2 regions of the Microbacterium insulae genome follow, and region 1 is predicted to be linked to the other one. Evidence: predicted binding sites of a transcription regulator. Region 1 holds the regulator's gene; the other holds the start of a gene.
The links. The regulator LexA, encoded in region 1, represses DNA repair genes until DNA is damaged. The targets are predictions, from matches to a motif close to TCGAACANNTGTTCGA.

Region 1 (10,826 bases):
TTCGCGAGAAGTCGGATGCCGGCATCCCCCGACTTCTCGGGGTGGAACTGCGTCGCGGAGAGAGGCCCGTTCTCGACGGCAGCGAGGAAAGGCTGCCCGTAGGTGCACCACGTGAGAACGGGCTGCGGGAACGGGGCCTGGACGTCGAGGGCCCACTGCTGCGCTCCGAACGAGTGGACGAAGTAGAAGCGCTCGTGCTCGAGGCCTCGGAACAGGCGGGACCCCTCACCCGGCTCGACGGTGTTCCAGCCCATGTGAGGCAGAACCGGAGCGTCGAGTTCGGTGACGGCGCCCGGCCACTCCGCCAGTCCCTCCGTGTCGACACCCCGCTCGACGCCGCGCTCGAACAGGACCTGCATGCCGACGCAGATCCCGAGCACCGGGCGTCCGCCGGCCAGCCGGCGTCCGATGAGCTCGCCGCCGCGGATGGACCGCAGCGACTCCATGACGGCGCGGAACGCCCCGACCCCCGGGACGACGAGACCATCGGCATCTCGGATGAGCGTGCGATCGGAGGTCAGCCGCGCATCGGCACCCGCGGCGTCGAGGGCTTTGACCGCCGAGTGGACGTTGCCGGACCCGTAATCCAGGACGGCGACGACGGGTCTGGAGCTCACAGAGCGCCCTTCGTGCTGGGGATGCCGTCGACGAGCGGATCGAGCGCCTTCGCCTTCCGGAAGGCGCGCGCGAACGCCTTGTACTCCGCTTCGGCGATGTGGTGCGGATCACGACCGGCGAGCAGCCGCACGTGCACGGTGAGCGCCGCGTGGAACGAGATGGCCTCGAAGGTGTGTCGCACGAGCGACCCCGTGAAGTGGCCGCCGATCAGGTGGTGCTCGAAGCCTGCGGGCTCACCGGTGTGGACGAGGTACGGCCGACCGCTGATGTCGACCACGGCCTGCGCGAGCGCTTCGTCCAGCGGGACCAGCGCGTCGCCGTACCGCGAGATGCCGGATTTGTCGCCGAGCGCCTCGCGGATCGCCTGGCCCAGGACGATCGAGATGTCCTCGACGGTGTGGTGCGCGTCGATGTCGGTGTCGCCCGAGGCGCGGACCGTGAGATCGGTCAGCGAGTGCTTCGCGAACGCCGTCAGCATGTGGTCGAAGAAGGGAACCGTCGTGTCGATGCGGCTCCGACCCGCTCCGTCGAGGTCGAGCTCGAGCTCGACGGTCGATTCGCTCGTCGCCCGGCGGAGGGACGCGGTACGCGGGGCGGCGCTCATGCGTCCGATCCTATCGAGGCGAGCGCGTCCAGGAACGCCGTCGTCTCGTCCTCGGTGCCCGCGGTCACGCGCAGGTGGTGCGGGATGCCGACGTCGCGGATGAGCACTCCTCGGTCGTAGAGGGCCTGCCACGTCGACGACGGGTTGTCGACGCCCCCGAAGAGGACGAAGTTCGTCCAGGACTCGTGGGGGGTGTATCCCAGGGCCTCCACGGTGGCCGAGATGCGATCCCGCTGGCCGACGATCTCATCGACCATGCGCAGCATCGTGGGGGCGTGGCGAAGGGCAGCGGATGCCGCAGCCTGCGTGAGCGCGCTCAGGTGATAGGGCAGGCGCACGAGGCGCAGCGCGTCGATGAGCGCCGGATCGGCGGCGAGATACCCCACGCGGGCACCGGCGAACGCGAAGGCCTTGCTCATCGTGCGCGACACGACGAGGCGCTCCCGGCCGGGGAGCATCGTGAGGGCCGACCGCTCGTCACGGGGCGCGAACTCGAAGTACGCCTCGTCGACCACGACGACGCCCGGCGCGGCGTCGTAGACCGCCTCGATGACGTCGAGGCCGAGGGGCGTGCCGGTGGGGTTGTTCGGAGAGCACAGGAACACGACGTCGGGCGCGGCATCCGCCACCTGCGCCGCCGCGTCGTCGGCCCGGATCGTGTAGTCCACCCCCCGCCCGCCGGCGATCCATTCGGCCCCGGTCGCGCGGGTCAGCAGGGGGTACATCGAATAGGTGGGCGCGAAGCCGAACGCCGTGCGCCCCGGACCGCCGAACGCCTGGAGCACATGCTGGAGGACCTCGTTCGAGCCGTTCGCCGCCCAGATCTGGTCACGCGTCAGGCCGTGCCCGAGGTAGGCGGCGAATCCTTCGCGGAGCTCCGTGAACTCGCGGTCGGGGTAGCGGTTCACCTCGCGCAGGGCGAGTGCGACGGCGTCCAGGATGTCGTCGGCGACGTCCTGCGGAACGGGATGGGTGTTCTCGTTCACGTTCAGGGCGACCGGAAGCGGAGCCTGCGGTGCGCCGTACGGCGTCATTCCGCGGAGATCGTCGCGTAAGGGCAGGTCTTCGAGGCGGGGACTCACCCCTCCCATGGTAGAGCGCGTCGTCAGCGCTGCGACGCGTACTCCGCGGGGATCGCGATGCTCTGACCCGCCTGCACCGTCACTCCGTCGAGTGCGTTGAGACGGACGATCGCATCGACGACGTCGCGCGGATCGGCCTGGGGCGCCACCGCTTCGGCGATCGACCACAGCGAATCGCCGTGGGACACCGTCACGGTCTCGAAGCTCCCCGCTACCGCACCGTCTTCGCGCGAAGCGAGCGCCGTGCCGCCGGAGACGAGGGCGAGGGCGATCGCGATGACCGCCGGCAGCGCGGCGAGCGACGCCAGGACGCGGCGTCCGCGCACGGTCAGGCGCAGGCGCGTGCGATGACGCTCCCCTGCGAATGCGCGGGTGCCGAACGACGGGGTCGTGATGCCGATCGCGGTCATTTCTGCTCCTCCTGGTGGGGGGAGGTTCGCATCCGCCGCTCGGCCGGGAGCGGGGGATGCGAACCTCTGTACCGAAGTTATCTTCGATGTTCTACGATGTCAACAGCCGGATACGGTGAGTGATCGTCGAACGCGACACGCGGTGAAGCTGCCCCGTTCGGACCACGAAGCCGGATACGGTTTCGATACGAGTACCCCACCACGGGCCTCCGACATTCGAAGACCGCTGCACTCCCCGCGCCGCCGGGAGGCGGCGAGACAGGAGCCGGACATGAGCGACGCCCCCGGGCGCGAGCGACCGCAGACGCGTCGCCGCAAGAGCCTGAGCGACAAGCAGCGCGCGATCCTCGAGGTCATCCAGCGCTCGATCGTCCGTCACGGCTATCCGCCGAGCATGCGCGAGATCGGCGATGCCGTCGGCCTCAAGTCGCTGTCGAGCGTGACGCACCAGCTCAATCAGCTCGAGCTGAGCGGGTATCTCCGGCGCGACGCGGGAAAGACGCGTGCGATGGAGGTGCTCATCGATCTCCCGGGGGTGGCGACGGAGAGCCCGGCGGACTCCGCCCCGTCGGTGGGCGACGCAGCTCTGGTGCCCCTCGTCGGAAGGATCGCCGCAGGCGTGCCCATCACCGCCGAGCAGCAGGTGGAGGAGATCTTCCCCCTCCCCCGTCAGCTCGTCGGGAAAGGCGACCTGTTCATGCTCAAGGTGTCGGGCGACTCGATGATCGACGCCGCCATCTGCGACGGCGACTGGGTCGTCGTCCGCTCGCAGCCCGACGCCCAGAACGGCGAGATCGTCGCGGCGATGCTCGACGGCGAGGCGACCGTCAAGACCTTCCGCCAGCGCGACGGTCACACGTGGCTCCTGCCCCGCAACTCCGCCTTCGAGCCGATCCTCGGCGACGAGGCCGTCGTGCTGGGCAAGGTGGTCGCCGTTCTCCGCGCCGTCTGAACGGCACGGGCGATCACCCGCCGCGGGTGAATCTTCCCGCGCGCGTACGCAAGATGGGCAGAATGTCGCCATGAGCGACATCGACACCCAGGACGCCCATGCCCTCGCCGCGCGTATCCGCGAGCTGGAGTCAGAGAATGCCCGGCTGTCCGCCGGAGCCGCCCCCGCGCAGACACCACCGGTCACCGGGGGACGCTGGCGAGCGGCGGTCTCCGCGATCTGCATCGTCGTGGCGGCGATCCTGGTGCCCGTGTCGATCGTGTCGGCGTGGGCGCGGGTCCAGCTCGTCGAGGAGGACGCGTTCGTCTCCACGCTCGCACCCCTCGTAGACGACACCGCCGTCCAGGCGATGATCATCGACGAGACGATGGAGGCGATCTCGGCCCAGGTGGACTTCGATCAGCTAACCGCCAACGTCTTCGACGGCATCACCTCGATCGACGGCTTCCCGCCGCGCGCCGCCCAGGCCCTCGCGCTCCTGCAGCAGCCGGCCGCCGACGGCCTGGAGAACCTCGTGAGCGGCGCGGTCACGCGGGTGGTGGAATCGGATGCCTTCGCCGACGTCTGGGCGACGGCGACGCGCGCGGCGCACCGCGCCCTCACCACGGCCGCGACGTCCGACGGCGGCGGTCTCGTCGTCCGCACGGACGAGGGTGTCGGCATCCAGCTGGGTGCCATCGTCGACAACGTGAAGCAGCGACTGGTGGACCGCGGGATCAGCGCCGCCCAGCTGATCCCGGCCATCGATCGCGTCGTGATCATCGGCGAGGGCGACAACCTCGCCGCCATCCGGACCGCGTACGCGCTCGCCACCACTCTCGGCTGGTGGATTCCCGTCATCACCCTCGCGCTGTTCGGCCTCGGCATCGCGCTCGCCCGCCGCCGCAGCGTCGCCGTCCTGGGCACCGGCCTGGGCATCGCGGTCGGCGCGGGAGCGCTCGCCGCGACCCTCTCCATCGGCAGCACCGCGATGGGGATCGTCGCGGGAGACCTCGGGCTCTCCCCGTCAGCGCTCGACGTGATCTACAGCCAGCTGGTCGGGGCCATGACCCACACCGCCGTCGTGCTGTGCGTCCTCGGCGTCTTCATCGCCCTGCTCGGCTGGGCCATGGGCAGGTCGACGGCCGCCCGGACCACCCGCGACGCGGTCGGCGGCCTCAACGCCTCGGCGCGCCGGCAGCTGGCCGCTCGCGGCATGGACACCGGCGGATTCGGTGCGTGGCTCGCCCGCTACAAGGTGCTCGTGCGCACCGTGATCGCCGTGCTGGCCGTGCTGTGGCTCTTCGCTCTGCGCCCGCTGTCCTTCGGCGACCTGGTGCTCGTGATCGTGGTGGCCTTCGTGGTCGCGTGGCTGCTGGAGATCCTGCAGCGACGCGCGGAGGAGCGCGCCGAGGCGGAGGCGTCCGAGATCGTCGACACGGACGACGCGGACGCCCTCGTGCTCGCCGGCGAGACGGTGGCCGCAGACGAGGTCGTGCCCGCCGGAACGCCGGATGCCGCGGCCACCGGGGCCGCGGCATCCGCCCCCGCGAAGAAGGGCCCGAAGCGCTAGACGGTCGCCCCGACCTTGTCGCGGATCGACCGCGTCGCCTCGATGATGTTGCGCAGCGACGCGACGGTCTCGTCGTAGCCGCGCGTCTTGAGCCCGCAGTCCGGGTTGACCCACACCTGCCGGAGGGGGAGCTCGGTGGCGGCGCGGTCCAGCAGATCCGCGACCTCGGCGACCGACGGCACGCGCGGCGAGTGGATGTCGTACACACCCGGGCCGACACCGTGCGTGAACCCGGACGCGGCGATGTCCCCGATGACCTCTCCGCGGCTTCGGGCCGCCTCGATCGACGTCACATCGGCGTCGAGAGCCGCGATCGCGTCGATGACGACGTCGAACTCGGAGTAGCACAGGTGGGTGTGGACCTGGGTGGACTCCGCCGCCCCGGCGGTGGCGAGACGGAACGAGCCGACCGACCACTCGAGGTACGACGGCTGGTCGTTCCGCTTCAGCGGCAGCAGCTCGCGGAGTGCGGGCTCGTCGACCTGGATCACGCCGATTCCGGCGGCCTCCAGGTCGGCGATCTCGTCGCGCAGGGCGAGCGCCACCTGGTTCGCCGTGTCGGCGAGCGGCTGGTCGTCGCGCACGAACGACCACGCCAGGATCGTGACCGGTCCGGTGAGCATCCCCTTCATCGGCTTCTCGGTCAGCGACTGCGCGAAGGCCGACCAGGCCACCGTGATGGGCGCCGGACGCGACACATCGCCCCACAGGATCGACGGCCGGGTGGCGCGGGAGCCGTACGACTGCACCCAGCCGTTCTGGGTCACTTCGAACCCGTCGAGGTTCTCGGCGAAGTACTGCACCATGTCGTTGCGCTCCGCCTCGCCGTGCACGAGGACGTCGAGACCGAGGTCCTCCTGGAGCGTCACCACGCGGGCGATCTCGTCGCGGAGGAACTGCTCGTACTCCTCCGTCGTGATCTCGCCCTTCCCATGGCGCGCGCGGGCACGGCGGATGTCGCCGGTCTGCGGGAACGAGCCGATCGTCGTCGTCGGGAGCACGGGCAGGCCGAGCGCCTCCTGCTGTGCGGCCACGCGCGCGGCATAATCGACCCGCGAGAAGTCCGCCTGCGTGAGGGCGGCGGCGCGCTCGCGGACGGCGCCGTCGCGCACACCGGGGGCGCTGCGACGGTCGGCGAGGGCGGCGGATGCCTCGGCCACCTCCCCGGCGATGGCATCGGCTCCCTCGGAGAGCCCGCGCGCGAGCGTCACCACCTGAGCCGTCTTCTGGTCGGCGAACGCGAGCCACGACACCAGGCGCGGGTCGAGCGCGGACTCGTCGGCGACGTCGTGCGGGACGTGCTGCAGGGACGTCGAGGTGCCGGCGGAGATCTGCGCGGCGCCCAGCCTGCCGAGATCCTCGAGCGTGGCCCAGGCGCCCGCGAGGTCGCCGCGCCAGATGTTGCGCCCGTCGATGACCCCTCCCACGAGGACCTTTCCGTCCAGGCCGGCAGCGGGGGCGGGGACGGCGCCGCGCGTGAGGTCGATCGCGAGCGCCTCGACGGGCGCCGCGGCGAGCACGGTCCACGCCTCGGTCGAGAGCTGCGCGTAACCGGCCGTCACGAGGATGGCCGGGCGGTCGGCGGACCCGCCGAGCATCGCATACGCGCGCTCCGCCGCCGCAGCGAGCGCGTCCGCGGACGCGGGAAGGCTCTCGCTCACGAGCGCCGGCTCGTCCAGCTGAACCCATTCGGCGCCGACCGCCCGGAGCGACGCGAGCAGCTCCGCGTAGACCGGGAGGAGGTCGTCGAGGCGACGGAGGGGATCGAAGCCGTCGGGCGAGGCATCCGTCGCCTTCGCGAGCGCGAGCAGCGTCACGGGGCCCACGACGACCGGGCGGACGGTGAAGCCGTCGGCCTTCGCCTCCGCCACCTGGCGGGCGAAGCGGTCGCTCGAGAGGGCGAAGGACGTCTCGGGGCCGATCTCGGGCACGAGGTAGTGGTAGTTGGTGTCGAACCACTTGGTCATCTCGAGGGGCGCGTTCTCCCCCTCGCCGCGCGCCGCGGTGAAGTACGCGGCGAGGCCGACCGTGCCGTCGGCTTCGCGCAGGCCGGCGAATCGCTCAGGCAGGGCGCCCACCGCGGCCGCGGCATCCAGCACCTGGTCGTAGTAGGAGAACGACTCGGGGATCGAGGAGTCGTCGCGGCCCAGCCCGAGCTCGGCCAGGCGCTCGCGCGTGGCACGTCGCAGGTCTGCCGCGGTCTGCTCGAGCGCGGCCTCGTCGATCGCGCCCTTCCAGTGGGACTCGACGGCGCGCTTGAGCTCGCGGCGGCGGCCGATCCGCGGGTATCCGAGGATCGTTCCGCGGGGGAAGGCGGGAGTGGGGTCGGTCATCGTGCGGCCTCCTGTTCGAGGGGGTGGGTGAGGATGCCGGCGTCGCGGAGCACCGCGAGCACCGTGTCATGGCTGTTGAAGGCGTAGAGGTGGACGCCCGGCGCACCGCCGGCCACCACGTCTCGGGCGAGGCCGGCGGCGTGGGCGATCCCCACCGCGCGCTGCCCCTCGGCGGTGGGCTCGACCTCGAGCGGTATCGCGAGCTCGGACGGCAGGTCCTCGCCGGTCAGCTCGAGGACGCGCCGGAGCCGTGCCGGAGACGTGATCGGCATGATGCCGGGCAGGATCGGGATGGTGACGCCGGCTTCGCGCGACCGCTGCGCGAAGGCGAGATAGTCGTCGGCGTGGAAGAACAGCTGGGTGATGGCGAGCGTCGCTCCGGCCGCCTGCTTCGCCAGCAGCGCGTCGATGTGCTCGCGGGGATGCCGCGACCGCGGGTGCCCGTTGGGGAACGCTGCGACCGCGATGTCGACCTTCTGCCGCGGTTCGACCCGCGCCGCGCCGGGGACACCGGGGATCGGGCGCTCCGTGTAGGGCGCGCGCTCGGCCTGGACGCGGTCGATGAGCTGCACCAGCTGAGCCGAGCTCTCCAGGTCGCCGAGGAACTCCTCACCCTCCTCCGCACCGGCCGGCGGGTCGCCGCGCAGCGCGAGGAAACCGGTGATGCCGGCGTCCAGGAACTCGCGGATCAGGGCGTTCGCGCCGGCGTAGGTGTTGCCGACGCACGTGAGGTGCGCGAGAGGAGCCACCGATGTCTCGGTGAGGATGTGACGGAGCAGATCGAGAGACCGCCCGCCGGTGGAGCCGCCCGCGCCGTAGGTGACCGAGATGAATCGCGGACCCGCGGCGGCGAGCCGACGGATCGTCTCGTGCAGGGCGAGGACCCCGGCATCGGACTTCGGCGGGTATACCTCGAACGAGAACGGCACCGGAGGGGTGCTGAGGTCGATCGACATGGCGTGCTCTCGGAGGGACGAAGGGCCGGACGGCCGCGGACGGTCGCGCCGCCGGAGTCCGGTGGCGCGGTGGTCATCGCGGGCGGGTGCCGGGCTCGGCTGTCGCTCCCTGCCCGGGATGGCCCGGGCGACGATGGGACCAAGCTAGCCCAGTGGCGGCGGGCGGGCTCTCCCTGTGACCTTGTGTTTCGACAGGCTCAACAGAACTGTTTCGACAGGCTCAACAGAACTGTTTCGACAGGCTCACCCGGACTGTTTCGCCTAGCGTGGTCTCGTGAGCACTCCCCGGCCCTACGGCACCTGGCCCTCCCCGCTGTCCGCCCGGGCGGTCTCGGCGGCGTCCGCGCGCATCGAAGGCGCCCGCTACGTGGGTGACGAGGTGTGGTGGGGCGAGACGGTGGCCGAGGAGGCGGGCCGCACCGCGGTGCGCCGGCGTGCGGCATCCGGTGCTGTCTCCGACCTGATCCCTCCGCCGTGGAGTGCGCGCTCGCGGGTGCACGAGTACGGCGGCGGCGCCTGGACCGCGGTGGACGGGAAGCGTCTGGTGTTCGTCGAGAAGGCGGACCAGCGCGTCTGGATGTCCGACGGCGCCGCGGCACCGCATCCGCTCACGCCCGACGGCGGCGACGTGCGGTTCGGCGGACTGACGTGGGAGGGCGGACGACTCCTCGCCGTGCGCGAGACCCACGGCGGATCGGCGGTTCCGCACCGCGACATCGTCGAGATCCCCCTGGACGGCAGCGCGGCGCGGGATGCCTCGTCCCTGACGTCGCTCGTCGAGGACAGCCACTTCCTGGCGCATCCGGCGCTGTCGCCGGACGGCTCCCACCTCGCCTGGATCGCGTGGGACCATCCCGCGATGCCGTGGGACCGCACGGAACTGCGTGTCGGCCGCCTCGAGGACGGCGTCGTGGCCGAGTGGACGACGGTCGCCGGGGGCGGGAGCGCTCCGCTCCAGCCCGAGTGGCTCGACGACGACGACCTGCTCTACGCCGATGACCCCACCGGACGCTGGAACCTCTGGCGGCTCCGACTCACGGCCGATCTCGCGCATCGGCCGATCGCTCCCGCCGATGCCGACACGGGCGGACCGCTGTGGGCGCTCGGACAGCGCTGGTTCACCGTGCTCGAGGACGGCCGGGTGGTGGCGGTGCGCACCCACGGTTCCGACGAGCTCGTGCTCATCGACGGCGATACCGTCCAGCCGCTCGCGATCGACGCCATCGCGGGTCTGTGCGTCGAGGACGCCCGCGGAACGCGTGTGCTCGTGAGCGGGTCCGGCGCAGAAGGCACGGCGCTGTGGGATCTCGACGTCGACGACCCCGCCTCGGCCGTGCGCGTGGCGGGCGGCGGATCACCCTGGGGCGTCGAGTGGATGCCGCGGGCCCGCGCCGTCACGTTCGACGGCCCGCGCGGACCGGTGCATGCATTCGACTTCCCGCCCACGAATCCGCACGCCATCGGTCCCGACGGCGAGCGCCCGCCCTACGTGGTGTTCGTGCACGGCGGCCCCACGACCCATGTCGGTGGTGCGCCGTCGAGCAAGATCGCCTTCTTCACCAGTCGCGGGATCGGGGTCCTGGACGTCAACTACGGAGGATCGACCGGCTACGGCCGCGCATACCGCGAGCGCCTGCTCGGACAGTGGGGGGTCGTCGACGTCGACGACGTCCTCGCCGCCGCCTCGGGGGTAGGCGACGCGGGCTTCGGCGATCCCCGCCGGCTTGCGGTGGCCGGCGGCTCGGCCGGCGGCTGGACCGTCTTGTGCGCTCTGACCCGGGGGGAGGCGTTCGCCGCCGGCATCAGCCGCTACGGCGTCGCGGATCTGCGTCGACTCGCTGCGGACACGCACGACTTCGAAGCGCGCTATCTCGACTCGATGGTCGGTCCGCTCCCGGCCGCCGAACAGCTCTACATCGAACGCTCCCCGCTGTCGCACCTCGACCGCCTCCGCACGCCGATGCTCATCGAGCAGGGGCTCGAGGACGCGGTGGTCCCGCCGTCGCAGTCCGAAGCCGTGCGCGATGCGCTCGCCGCCAACGGCGTGCCCCACGCCTACCTGGCGTTCGAGGGCGAAGGGCACGGGTTCCGGCGCGCGGAGACCGTCGTGCGGCAGCTCGAGGCCGAGATCGCGTTCCTCGGCCGCATCCTCGGATTCGAGCCCGACGGCGTCGCGCCGCTCGAACTGGACTAGTTCGGGCGCACGAACGGCGCGAGGCGCGCCGCGAGGTGCTCACCGACCCGGGCGTGCACCGCGGTGCCTCCCTCCTCGTGCGCCTGCGACAGGATCATGCCCTGCTCGTGGATGGCCGAGACCAG
Region 2 (10,826 bases), on a different contig from region 1:
ATGCCACGACCCCGGACGGCGTCTCGGCCCGGGTGACCGTCGCCGGGTCGTGGCATCCACCGATCTTCGCGCTCTTCGTGCCGGGCGGCGTGGATCTCGAGGCGACCGCCACGAGCCGCACCGCCCTGCGCTGACGGCTCGGGCGCTACGACACCCTGCTGCGCCGGCGACGCAGCTGCGTGAGGACGCCGACGGCGACGAGGAGGAGCCCGGCCACCGAGATCGCGGCAACGGCGCTGCCGTCGCCGCCCGTCGACGCGAGCGACGGGGGCCCGTCGACCGCCAGGGGAGTGGGCGGCGTCGAGATGATCGGGTTGGTGACGGTCACCGTGACCTCGACGTCGGCGGAGACCACCAGCGACTCGGTCGACAGGTGCGGTGCACCCCACGCCGCGCCGGTCACCGGATCAGGCGAGCGCTCGGCGAGGGTGACGACCGCCCCGACAGGGAGCGGCGGCGAAGTGACGGCGGTGCCGTCCGCCGGCAGTTCGAGGGTCCCTCCGCCTGCTTCGTAGCCCGGTCCGGCCGGGTACGTGTAGTCGAGGAGGAACGTCGCGTCGGACGGCACGAGCTGCGCGCCCGAGCCGGAGAGCTCCTTCGACGCCGAGAACACTCCGGTGGCGAGGCGGGCCTCATTCGTCAGCTCGACCGTCGCCACCGTGGCATTCGGGATCGCGAAGTCGTTCACCGAGAAGACGGGATCGGCCCACGCGATGCTCGATGGCTCCGTGGGCAGGACCTCCTCCAGGTGGACGATCGAGCCGGCGGGGAAGGCCTCGCTCGTCCAAGTCGTGCCGTCAGACACCTCGAACTGTCCCGAGTGGGTCGTGCCCTGCGGGTCGGTCACGGTGAACGTGCCGGTGAACGCGATGTCGACCGGTTCGCTGTGCCAGACGACGTCCTTGGTCACGGAGAAGCGGCCGACGGGTTCGCCCCCGCCGGTGCCGCCGCCGCCGCGCCGCACGACCTCGCCCGAGACGGTGACGGTGCGCTGACCCTCGATAGCGACCTCGGCGTCGTTGGTGTACGTCCGGGCGACGCCGCCGTCGGTGACGCGCGTCGTGTACAGGACCTTGTAGAAGTAGCCCGGCTCGCTGACGAAGGTGACGGTCGATCCGTCGGGCGAGACCGTGTAGGTGTCGGCCGGCTTCGGCCGCCAGCCGACAGGACTGGGTTCGCCCGTCGGCCCGATCCCCACGGCGTTCGCGTGCCGCACGGTGGTTCCCGGCAGGATCTCCTGGCCGGGGCCGGGAGTGTCGACCACCGTTACCGTCTCGCCTCCGACCATTCCTCCCGGCGGTGCCTTGACGCCGACGACCCACTCGATCGTGCCGGTCTCGGCGTCGTAGGTGCCGCCCTTGTAGTTGACGACGCCGTCGAACTCGCAGTTCGGCGCGCAGGTGTCTTCCGCGGGTGTCACCGTGATGTCCGCGGACACGTCGCCGAGGTCGAAGACGACCTCCTGGGTTTCGGTGACCTCGGTGGTCACGGTGGTCCAGAAGTTGAAGGTGCCGGAGAGGTTCCGAGGGTTCGCGGTGATGTACTCGGCATCCAGGTCGCAGACGAGCTGCGTGGCCGTGACCGTGCACCGACCCACCTCGGTGACCCCGTCCGACGCGACGAGCGAGAACTCGTCGGCATCGCCCTCGAGGCCCGGCGGCAGATCGATGACGAAGCCCGCGGGCGGCGTCGGGTTGTCGGGCAGCGACCAGGTCCCCGTGAGTTCGGCGTGTTCGCCGGACTCGACGGTCGACTGGACGAAGTCGAGCTCCGTGATCGTCGCCTCCGTCGCGAACGGCGGTGCCGCGTGGCCGCCCGCGGCCGCTGTCAGCGCGGTCAGAACGCCCACGATGACACCCGCGGCCAAGCCGGTGAATCGAGTACCTCTTCGATGTTGCATGTCTCCCCTTTGCAATCGCACGGTGAGTACGAGCCATCAGGGCGAGAAACGTGACGCGCGCGGGCGGAAAACTTCGGCGGATGTTGCCGCGCGGGGTCGACTCACGCGGGAGCCCGCGACACCCGTGGTGCCGCGGGCTCCCGCTCAGCGCGAAGAGGGACCTTACTTGAAGGTGTCCTTCACGTCCTCTGCCGCCTTCTTCGCCGAGGCCTCGACCTGGTCGGCCTTGCCCTCGGCGACGAGCTTGTCGTTGTCGGTGGCCTTGCCGACGGCCTCCTTGGCCTTGCCGGTGAGGTCCTGAGCGGCGTTCTTGATCTTGTCATCGAGTCCCATGGGGAGTGATCCAGGTGGCGAGGATCCACTGACGGCAGCCCTCGAGGGCGCCGCCCGAGTGAGGCGGGGGCTGGATGCCGCGGCCCTCAGTCAGCTCTCGCGATGCTCCGGGGCATCGGGTTCTCGTGCGTCCTGTCGTCCTGACCGGGGATGGCCGGCTGCGGCATCCCTCCCGCGCGGGCCGCGAGCGCGACGAGGACTACTTAGCGACTTCCTCGGCCCGGGCGGTCATCGCCCCGGGCAAACATCGGGCGAAGGATGGGGCGCGGTCCGGTCATCCGGCGGTGTTGAACCACTCCCGGCGGCGCGCAGCCTCGTCCGACCCCTCTTCGGGGTCGGAGGTGTCGTGCTCGGCGATGCGGCCCTCCTCCAGCGGGATGAACCGCAGGCACTCCGTGCAGAGAGCGCGCCCGTGGGGATAACCGTCGGCGCTGCGCGGAGCGGGCGACGCGGCGGCGCCGGAGCCGACACAGCGGGGTGGGTCGGCCGAGGCATCCGTCCACATGATCGTGCGATGGCGGTGCAGACCCGCGTGGTCGAGAGGCCGGGTGCACCGGCGGCCGAGATTGCGGCTTCGGCAGAAGCGCAGCGGTCCGACGTCGGCGGGGGTCATCCACGCACCCGCGGGATGAAGCGGGGCACCCACCGGACGAAAGCACCGGCGCCCAGCAGTCCGATCGCTCCGATCGCGCCCGTCGCGATCGAGAGAGTGGACACCGCCGCGATCGCCGACACCAGGAGCGGTGCGACCGCCCCGCCCGCGTCCGTGAGCGTGCGCCACGAACCGAGGAAGGGGGCTGGGTCGTCCTTGGGTGCGACATCCGCCCCCAGCGTGAGCAGGATACCGCTGGACAGGCCGTTGCCGACTCCGAGCACCGCGGAGAACATCGCGAACCACATCGCGTTCTGCGGGGTGTCGTGCGTGAACGCGAGGGCGATGAAGCCCGTGCCCATCAGCAGCATCGCGGGGAGTGCCGCCCACAGGCGTCCGAACCTGTCCATGACCTGCCCGCTGGCGTAGAAGAGGGCGAAGTCGATCGCGCCGGAGATGCCGACCACGAGGGCGATCGTCTGCGCGTCGAGCCCGATCGAGACGCCCCACAGCGGCAGCACGACCTGTCGCGCGGAGCGCACGGCGGCGAGGGATGCCGCGGCCAGCCCGAGCCGCGCCAGCACGCCGCGGAAGTGCCGCATCGTGCGGAACACCCCGGCGCGCCGGCCGTCGACCGTCGGAGCTGCGCGGAGCGAGGCCGTGATCGGCTCGCCCGTGTCCTCGACCGCCTCCGGGTCGTCGGTGCGCGTCGCGCGTGGCGCGGGCGGGGCGATCGCCGCCTCGGGATCGGGTCCGAAGAGGACGAGCAGGATCGTGGCGACGAGGCAGACGCCGAAGAACCACACCGCGGCGTGCTCGTCGCCGAACAGGGCGAGGAGCCCCGCCGCGACGAACGGGCCGACGAACATCCCGAGCCGGAACGTGCCGCCCAGCAGTGACAGTGCGCGTGCGCGGAACGCGAGCGGGACGCGCGTGGTCATGAACGAGTGGCGTGCCAGCCCGAACGCGGCCGCGCAGAAGCCGATGAGGAAGACGGATGCCGCGAGCACGCCGAGCGAAGGCGCGAAGGCGAGTGCGACCACCCCGCCGAGGGAGAGGATGCCGGCCGCGGTCATCGTGAGTCGTTCGCCCATGCGCGCGACGGCCCAACCGGCGGGGATGTTGCCGCACAGCTGACCGACGACGAGGGCGGAGGCGACGAGGGCGGCGGTCGCGATGTCAGCTCCGAGCTGCGCGGCGATGACGGGGATCAGGGGGAGGATCGCGCCCTCGCCGAGTGCGAACAGCACCGTCGGGCCGTAGATCATCGGGGCGAAGCGCCACAGCACTTCCCGGGCGGCGGGGGAGTCCGGGCGATCGCTCACGTGCATCCACGTTAGTCTGGAGTGTCATGCTCGAGCTCGATCTGTCCGCCGATATCCAGGCCCTGCGCTCCACGTTCGCCGACATCAAGGCGGTCGTGGACGTCGAGGCGCTCACCAGCGAGATCGCGCGACTCAGCGAGGAGGCGGGCGCCCCCGATCTGTGGGACGACGTCGAGAAGGCGCAGAAAGTGACGAGCACGCTCAGTCACCGTCAGGCGGCGCTCAAGCGCGTGGCCGACATCGAGCAGCGGCTCGATGACCTCGACGTGCTGGTCGAACTCGCGAACGAGATGGACGACGAGGACTCCGCCGAGGAGGCGCGGCACGAGCTCGCCGAGCTCGAGGACATCATCAGCCAGCTCGAGGTGCAGACGCTCCTGGACGGCGAGTACGACGACCGCTCGGCCGTCGTGACGATCCGCTCCGGTGCCGGCGGCGACGACGCCACCGACTTCGCTGAGATGCTCCTGCGCATGTACCTGCGGTGGGCCGAGCGTCACAAGTATCCCGTGAAGGTGATGGACACCTCCTACGCCGAGGGCGCGGGGATCAAGTCGGCGACCTTCGAGGTCGACGCTCCTTACGCGTACGGGACCCTGTCGGTCGAGGCGGGAACACACCGCCTCGCGCGGATCAGCCCGTTCGGCTCCGCCGACAAGCGCCAGACGTCGTTCGCCGCGGTCGAGGTCATCCCCGTCATGGAGGAGGCCGTCGAGGTCGACATCCCCGAGGGCGACATCCGCGTGGACGTCTTCCGCTCGTCCGGGCCCGGCGGACAGTCGGTCAACACGACGGACTCCGCGGTGCGCATCACCCACCTGCCGACGGGCATCGTCGTATCGATGCAGAACGAGAAGTCGCAGATCCAGAACCGCGCCGCCGCGATGCGGGTGCTGCAGACACGCCTGCTCCTGCAGAAGCGCGAGGAAGAGGCGGCGAAGAAGAAGGAACTCGCGGGCGTCATCACCGCGAGCTGGGGCGATCAGATGCGCTCGTACTTCCTCTACGGCCAGCAGCTCGTGAAGGATCTCCGCACCGGCCACGAGGTCGGCAACCCCGCGATCGTCTTCGACGGCGACCTCGACGGCTTCATCTCGGCGGGCATCCGCTGGCGCAAGCGCAAGGACGACGACGACTGACGCGTCGGGTGCGCTGACGCAGATCAGAACGGCGCATCCTGCGTGCGGCCCGACCCGGGCCGAAACGTCGGCCCGGACGCGAACACGGGACGTTCAGGTCTGACGAGGTACCGCCGACCGGTCGGTGAGGTCCACAGCAGGGCGCCCCCCTCGTCGGCGAGTTGCTCGATGGTCCAGCCTCCGTGGTGCTTGATCGTGTGATGCCCCTGACACAGGGGTGCGTGATTGTTCAGGGCAGTGGACCCGCCGTGCTCCCAGGCGATGTTGTGATCGATCTGGCATCGGTCTGCGGGGATGCCGCAACCCGGCGCCATGCACCTGTCGGCCCGCCATCGCACCAGGCGCCGCAGCGACGCCGGCGGTCGGTATCGGGTGCGACCGATCGAGAGGACCATGCCGGTCTCGGGGTGCGTGAGCACCCGCATCCATCCCTCATCGGCGCCGCCGCAGAGCTCTTTCGCGACCCCGAGCGGCACCGGACCGAGCCCCTCGACGGTTGCCGGGGCGATCCCTTCGGCGTGACGAGCGGCATCGTCGTGCGCGAGCAGCGCAAGGGCGGGGACGGTCACGGCGACACTCGCACGAATACCCGCGACCACTCCCGGGTGAGCGGCCATCGAACCCTCGATCAACAGGTCGCAGAGGACATCGGCGCGCGCCTGGTCGAGTGTGCGGGTGTCGAGCTCGGCGCTGCCCGACGGTGCGACAGGCTCGGCAGCAGCGGAAAGGCCGCGCCCGTCGTCCGCTCCTCTGCCGGTCAGCGCTTTCGCCATGGCTGTGATCCGCCCGTGGAGCGCGTGCGCTTCGACCGCGGGGAGGAGAGCGTGCAGCCAAGCCATTCCGTCGGCGGCGGGCTCGACCAGGACGCGTCGATCTTCAACCGCCCGCTCGTGCCGTTCGGTGAGGGTCGCGGACTCCTCCACCTCGATCAGTCGTCGCAATGAGCGTCGGAACGAGCCGACCGGGAGCTCCTCTGCCAGCTCCACGGCGCGAGTCGTCAGGCGAGCCCGCGTCGCCTCGCTCGCACCCTCGAGCAGTTCGACGAGAACCTGTGCGTGCCGCTCCGTCATCCGCGCCCGACCGAGCGAGTCGAGCGCGGCAGGGTAACGCTCGACGAGCGCCTCCGCCTGAGCCAGCAGCATCCCTGCGGCATGCTCGGTGATGCGCAGGGCGGACGCGAGCTCCAGCCGGACGGAGCGCTCGATCACTGCCGGAATCGCGGTTCCGTACGCGCCGCCATCGGCGAGCGCGTTGCGCCGCAGGTCGTCTATTCGCTGGAGCCGCTGGGCGGCCAAGACCGCCATCAGGTTCGCGACGTCTGCGACGAGATCGACATCGTCGGGCAGCGCGGGAGCCCACGCATCTTCGTCGTCGGTGACGATGTCACGCGGGTCGATCAGCTCGGGTTCCATGGCGATGACGTTAGAACATACCTACGACATCGAACGTCGCGCCGCGGATTCGTGGCGCGGCGTCGCGCGGGGGCATCGGGAACCCGGTCGCACGGCTCAGGGTGTCGCAGGAGGAGAGCGGCAGTCGGCCGCTTAGGCTCGATAGGCCATGATCCGGTTCGAGAACGTCACGAAACGCTATAAGGGCACTTCGAAGCCTGCCCTGAACAACGTCGACTTCGAGGTGCTGCGCGGGGAGTTCGTGTTCCTCGTCGGCGCCTCCGGATCGGGGAAGTCCTCCTGCCTGCGCATGGTGCTGCGCGAAGAGACGCCGTCCGATGGGCGCGTGGTCGTGCTCGGGCGCGACCTCCGCACCCTCTCGAACCGCAAGGTGCCGTACTTCCGGCGCCACATCGGCGCCGTCTTCCAGGACTTCCGGCTGCTGCCGGGGAAGACGGTCTTCCAGAACGTCGCGTTCACGCTCCAGGTGACGGGGTCGTCGCGCGGGTACATCCAGCAGACGGTGCCCGAGGTGCTGGCTCTGGTCGGCCTGGACGGCAAGGAGAAGCGGCTTCCCCACGAACTCTCCGGTGGTGAGCAGCAGCGCGTCGCGATCGCACGCGCTCTCGTGAACCGCCCCCAGGTGCTGCTGGCCGACGAGCCGACCGGGAACCTCGACCCGGCGACGTCCATCGACATCATGCAGCTGCTCGCGCGCATCAACGGCGGCGGGACCACGGTGGTCATGGCCACGCACGAGGCCGGTTTCGTCGACCAGATGCAGCGTCGCGTCATCGAACTCCGCCACGGCGAGATGGTCCGCGACGAACGTCACGGCGGCTATGGCGACACGTCGGGCCTGCCGAGCCTCGCCCCCCAGGAGGAGCGCGGCGCGGCAGCCGTGGCCGCCCTCACCGCCGTGCTCGAAGTCCAGCGCGAAGCGGCCGCCGCCGCGGCGGCCGGGCTCGACCCGACTGCCGTCACGAGGGACGAGTCGTCGGATGCCCCCGCCGAGCGGGAGACGGATCCCTCGACTGCGCCGGACGCCGCGGCCGAGGCATCCGCTCCGGCCATTCCGCCCCGCCCGGCGCCGCCTACCCCCACGGCGCCCGAACCCGAGTCCGAACGAGAACCCGAGTCCGACCCCGAACCCCAGCCGGCGCCCGTCTCGCACACCCAGCCGATCCCCGTCGCCGACATCCCCGAGGTCGACGTCGCCGAACTCGGTCTCGCCGACCGTCTCGGACTCGACCGGCGAGATGACGACGAAGTGGGGCCGACGTCATGAGGGCCGGACTGATCCTGGGCGAGGCCTTCTCCGGACTGAGGCGCAACGCGTCGATGGTCGTCTCGGTCGTACTCGTGACGTTCGTGTCGCTGACGTTCGTCGGGGCGGCGATCCTCATGCAGATGCAGATCGCGACGATGAAGGATTTCTGGGTCGACCGGGCCCAGGTCGCCATCTACATGTGCACGGCGATCTCGCAGGCGCCGACGTGCACGGACGGCGTGGCATCGGAGGAGCAGCTCGCGGCCGTCCAGGAGAAGCTCGAAGGTCCCGCGCTGGCGCCGCTCATCCGCGACGTCCGATTCGAGGACAGCGAGGAGGCGTATCAGAACGTCATCGAGTTGCTCGGCGAGGACTACGCGAGCGTCATCACTCCCGACCAGCTTAACGAGACGTTCTGGATCAACCTCATCGACCAGAATCAGTCCGACGTCATCATCGAGGCGTTCGGCGGAACCGATGGTGTCGAGGAGGTGCAGGACCAGCTGCAGTATCTCGAGCCGCTCTTCTCCGCCCTCACCGTCGCGACCTACATCGCGGTCGGCATCGCCGCCCTGATGCTCATCGCGGCCGTCCTCCTGATCGCCACGACCATCCGGCTCTCGGCCTATGCGCGACGGCGTGAGCTGGGGATCATGCGCCTGGTCGGAGCATCCAATCGCTTCATCCAGACGCCGTTCGTGCTGGAGGGCGTTTTCGCCGCGCTGATCGGCTCGCTCCTCGCGAGCGCGGCGGTGCTCGCCGGGGTCCACTTCGGCGTCGATCAGTACCTGCGCGGTCGGGTGGAGTTCGTCACGACCTGGGTGAGTGTCGCGGACGCGTGGATCGTCGTGCCGGTGCTCATCGTGATCGGCGTGGTGCTCGCGGGGCTTTCGGCGAGCTTCGCGATCCGCCGCTGGCTGCGCGCCTGACCGACCCCGCTTCGCGCCGCGCGCGTCGCCGGGGGTAGACTGAAAGGCTGCCGTGCGCCCGCACGGTGGTTCGACAAGCTCAGCAACCGGAAACGGAGCGATCATGCCCAGGGAACGCGGGGAGAAGGTCGTCGCGACCAATCGTCGCGCGCGCCACGAGTACACGATCGAGAAGACGTACGAGGCCGGCCTGGTGCTGACCGGAACCGAAGTGAAGTCGCTGCGACAGGGTCGAGCGAACATCTCGGACGGCTATGCCTACATCGCGAACGGCGAGGCGTTCCTCGACGCCGTCCACATCCCGGAGTACTCGCAGGGGCACTGGACCAACCACGCGTCCAAGCGCATCCGCAAGCTGCTGCTTCACAAGGACGAGATCATCAAGCTCTCCCACGCCGTCGCTGCGGGCGGGTACACGCTCGTTCCCCTCAAGCTCTACTTCAACGACGGTCGCGCCAAGGTCGAGATCGCGGTCGCCAAGGGCAAGCGCGAGTACGAGAAGCGCCAGACGATCCGCGAGCGCGAGGACAAGCGCGAGGCCGAGCGCGCGATGCGCACGCGCAACCGCCTGGGGGAGTAGAGCGGATGCCGCGACCGCCCGCTACCGGGCCGTGAACCGCGCCTCGACCGCAGCGGTGACGACGATGTCGTCGGGCTGAAGCTGCACCGAGGGCCCGCCGCCCATGCCGGCGTCGGCGAACTCGGCCTTGGCCATGAGCATGCGCGGCGCGGGCTGCGGGGGATCGTTGCGGGCGAGCAGTCCGACGTCGGCGACCTCGAGCGGGGTGACCGACGCCAGCCCGAGCGCACCGGCATACGCGTTGGCGCGGGTGACGGCGACTCCCACGGCGCCGGCCGCGACCTCGCGCTCGACCGCGGCCCGTGTCTCGGGCGTCAGCTGCCACTCGATCCACCCCAGCTGCACGCCCTCGCGCTCGGCGACTTCGCCTGCCCACCACGACAGCACCGTGAAGTCGGTGAACGTCGCGGTGAAGTCGACCGTCGCGTAGTGCACGGGCGCAAGTCGCTTGCCGTCGGCGCTCCACGGACGCTCCGACCACACCGACACGCGCTGGCTCGTCCACTCGGCGACCGTTCCCGCCGCGGAGCGGGCCGTCAGGTCTTCGCGCACCGGCTCGCTGTAGGCGGCCATGCGTTCCACCACCGCCCCGCGCTCGGGCCCCTCGGCGCGGATCGTGAGGTGTGCGAGCGCGCGCTCGGGCGCGATGCGCGCCTCGTGCTCGCCGCGGACCGTGATGACGACTTCGCTCATGCCGCCGACTCTACTTCGCCGTTGCGACAGCGAGGGGTACCCGGGAAGGATGCTGAGCGTGACCGAGTCGCCGCGCGCTTCGAGTGCCCGCATCCCGCCGCGCTGGTTCATCCGCACCGCGTGGGTCGTGCACCGGGCGCTGTACCGCGTCACCGGCGGACGGTTCGGTCTGCGGCGACCGACCGACACCGTCTACGGCATGATGCGCCTGCACACCGTGGGACGCCGCACGGGCAAGGAGCGCGTGGCCATCGTCGCCTACTTCGAGGACGGGCCCGATCTCGTCACGATGGCGATGAACGGCTGGGACGAGCCGCCGCCGGCGTGGTGGCTCAACCTCCAGGCCCACCCCGAGGCTCGGGTGGACCTGCCTGGCGGGGAGCGGCGCGTCCGCGCCCGCCGCGCCGCCGGGGCCGAGCGCGAGCGACTGTGGGACGTGTTCCGGGGGCTGGAGGGTGCGAACGTCGACCTCGACGCGCTGGCGCGCCTGCGCTCTCGCGAGACGCCGATCGTCGTGCTCGAGCCGCTGCCGTGATCCGTGCGGTCCGCGCGGAATGGCGGGGGCGCGGCATCCGTTGTATCCTGATGTGCTCGGATGCTTCGGCTCCGAGTGTTGGAAACTCCACAGCGTGACAGCGGCCCTCCACGGGTTCATGGGGATGATCGGTTTCGAC

Region 2: the regulator LexA is predicted to act here: its motif matches at 6,713-6,728, upstream of ACFQ0P_RS16010 (HNH endonuclease signature motif containing protein).

The regions. Positions count from the first base shown of each region.
Region 1 is NZ_JBHTII010000001.1:27,491-38,316, forward strand. Features, by position in the region: gene hisH (imidazole glycerol phosphate synthase subunit HisH) at 1-617, opposite strand, end outside; gene hisB (imidazoleglycerol-phosphate dehydratase HisB) at 614-1,222, opposite strand; gene ACFQ0P_RS00150 (histidinol-phosphate transaminase) at 1,219-2,313, opposite strand; gene ACFQ0P_RS00155 (LysM peptidoglycan-binding domain-containing protein) at 2,328-2,714, opposite strand; gene lexA (transcriptional repressor LexA) at 2,986-3,666, shown strand; gene ACFQ0P_RS00165 (hypothetical protein) at 3,737-5,218, shown strand; gene metE (5-methyltetrahydropteroyltriglutamate--homocysteine S-methyltransferase) at 5,215-7,551, opposite strand; gene ACFQ0P_RS00175 (methylenetetrahydrofolate reductase) at 7,548-8,507, opposite strand; gene ACFQ0P_RS00180 (prolyl oligopeptidase family serine peptidase) at 8,782-10,701, shown strand; gene hflX (GTPase HflX) at 10,698-10,826, opposite strand, start outside.
Region 2 is NZ_JBHTII010000002.1:695,583-706,408, reverse strand. Features, by position in the region: gene ACFQ0P_RS16040 (pilus assembly protein TadG-related protein) at 1-134, shown strand, start outside; gene ACFQ0P_RS16035 (DUF5979 domain-containing protein) at 146-1,849, opposite strand; gene ACFQ0P_RS16030 (CsbD family protein) at 2,063-2,233, opposite strand; gene ACFQ0P_RS16025 (hypothetical protein) at 2,508-2,846, opposite strand; gene ACFQ0P_RS16020 (MFS transporter) at 2,843-4,156, opposite strand; gene prfB (peptide chain release factor 2) at 4,177-5,289, shown strand; gene ACFQ0P_RS16010 (HNH endonuclease signature motif containing protein) at 5,313-6,701, opposite strand; gene ftsE (cell division ATP-binding protein FtsE) at 6,850-7,968, shown strand; gene ftsX (permease-like cell division protein FtsX) at 7,965-8,879, shown strand; gene smpB (SsrA-binding protein SmpB) at 8,983-9,459, shown strand; gene ACFQ0P_RS15990 (SIMPL domain-containing protein) at 9,481-10,152, opposite strand; gene ACFQ0P_RS15985 (nitroreductase/quinone reductase family protein) at 10,211-10,687, shown strand; RNA gene ssrA (transfer-messenger RNA) at 10,808-10,826, shown strand, end outside.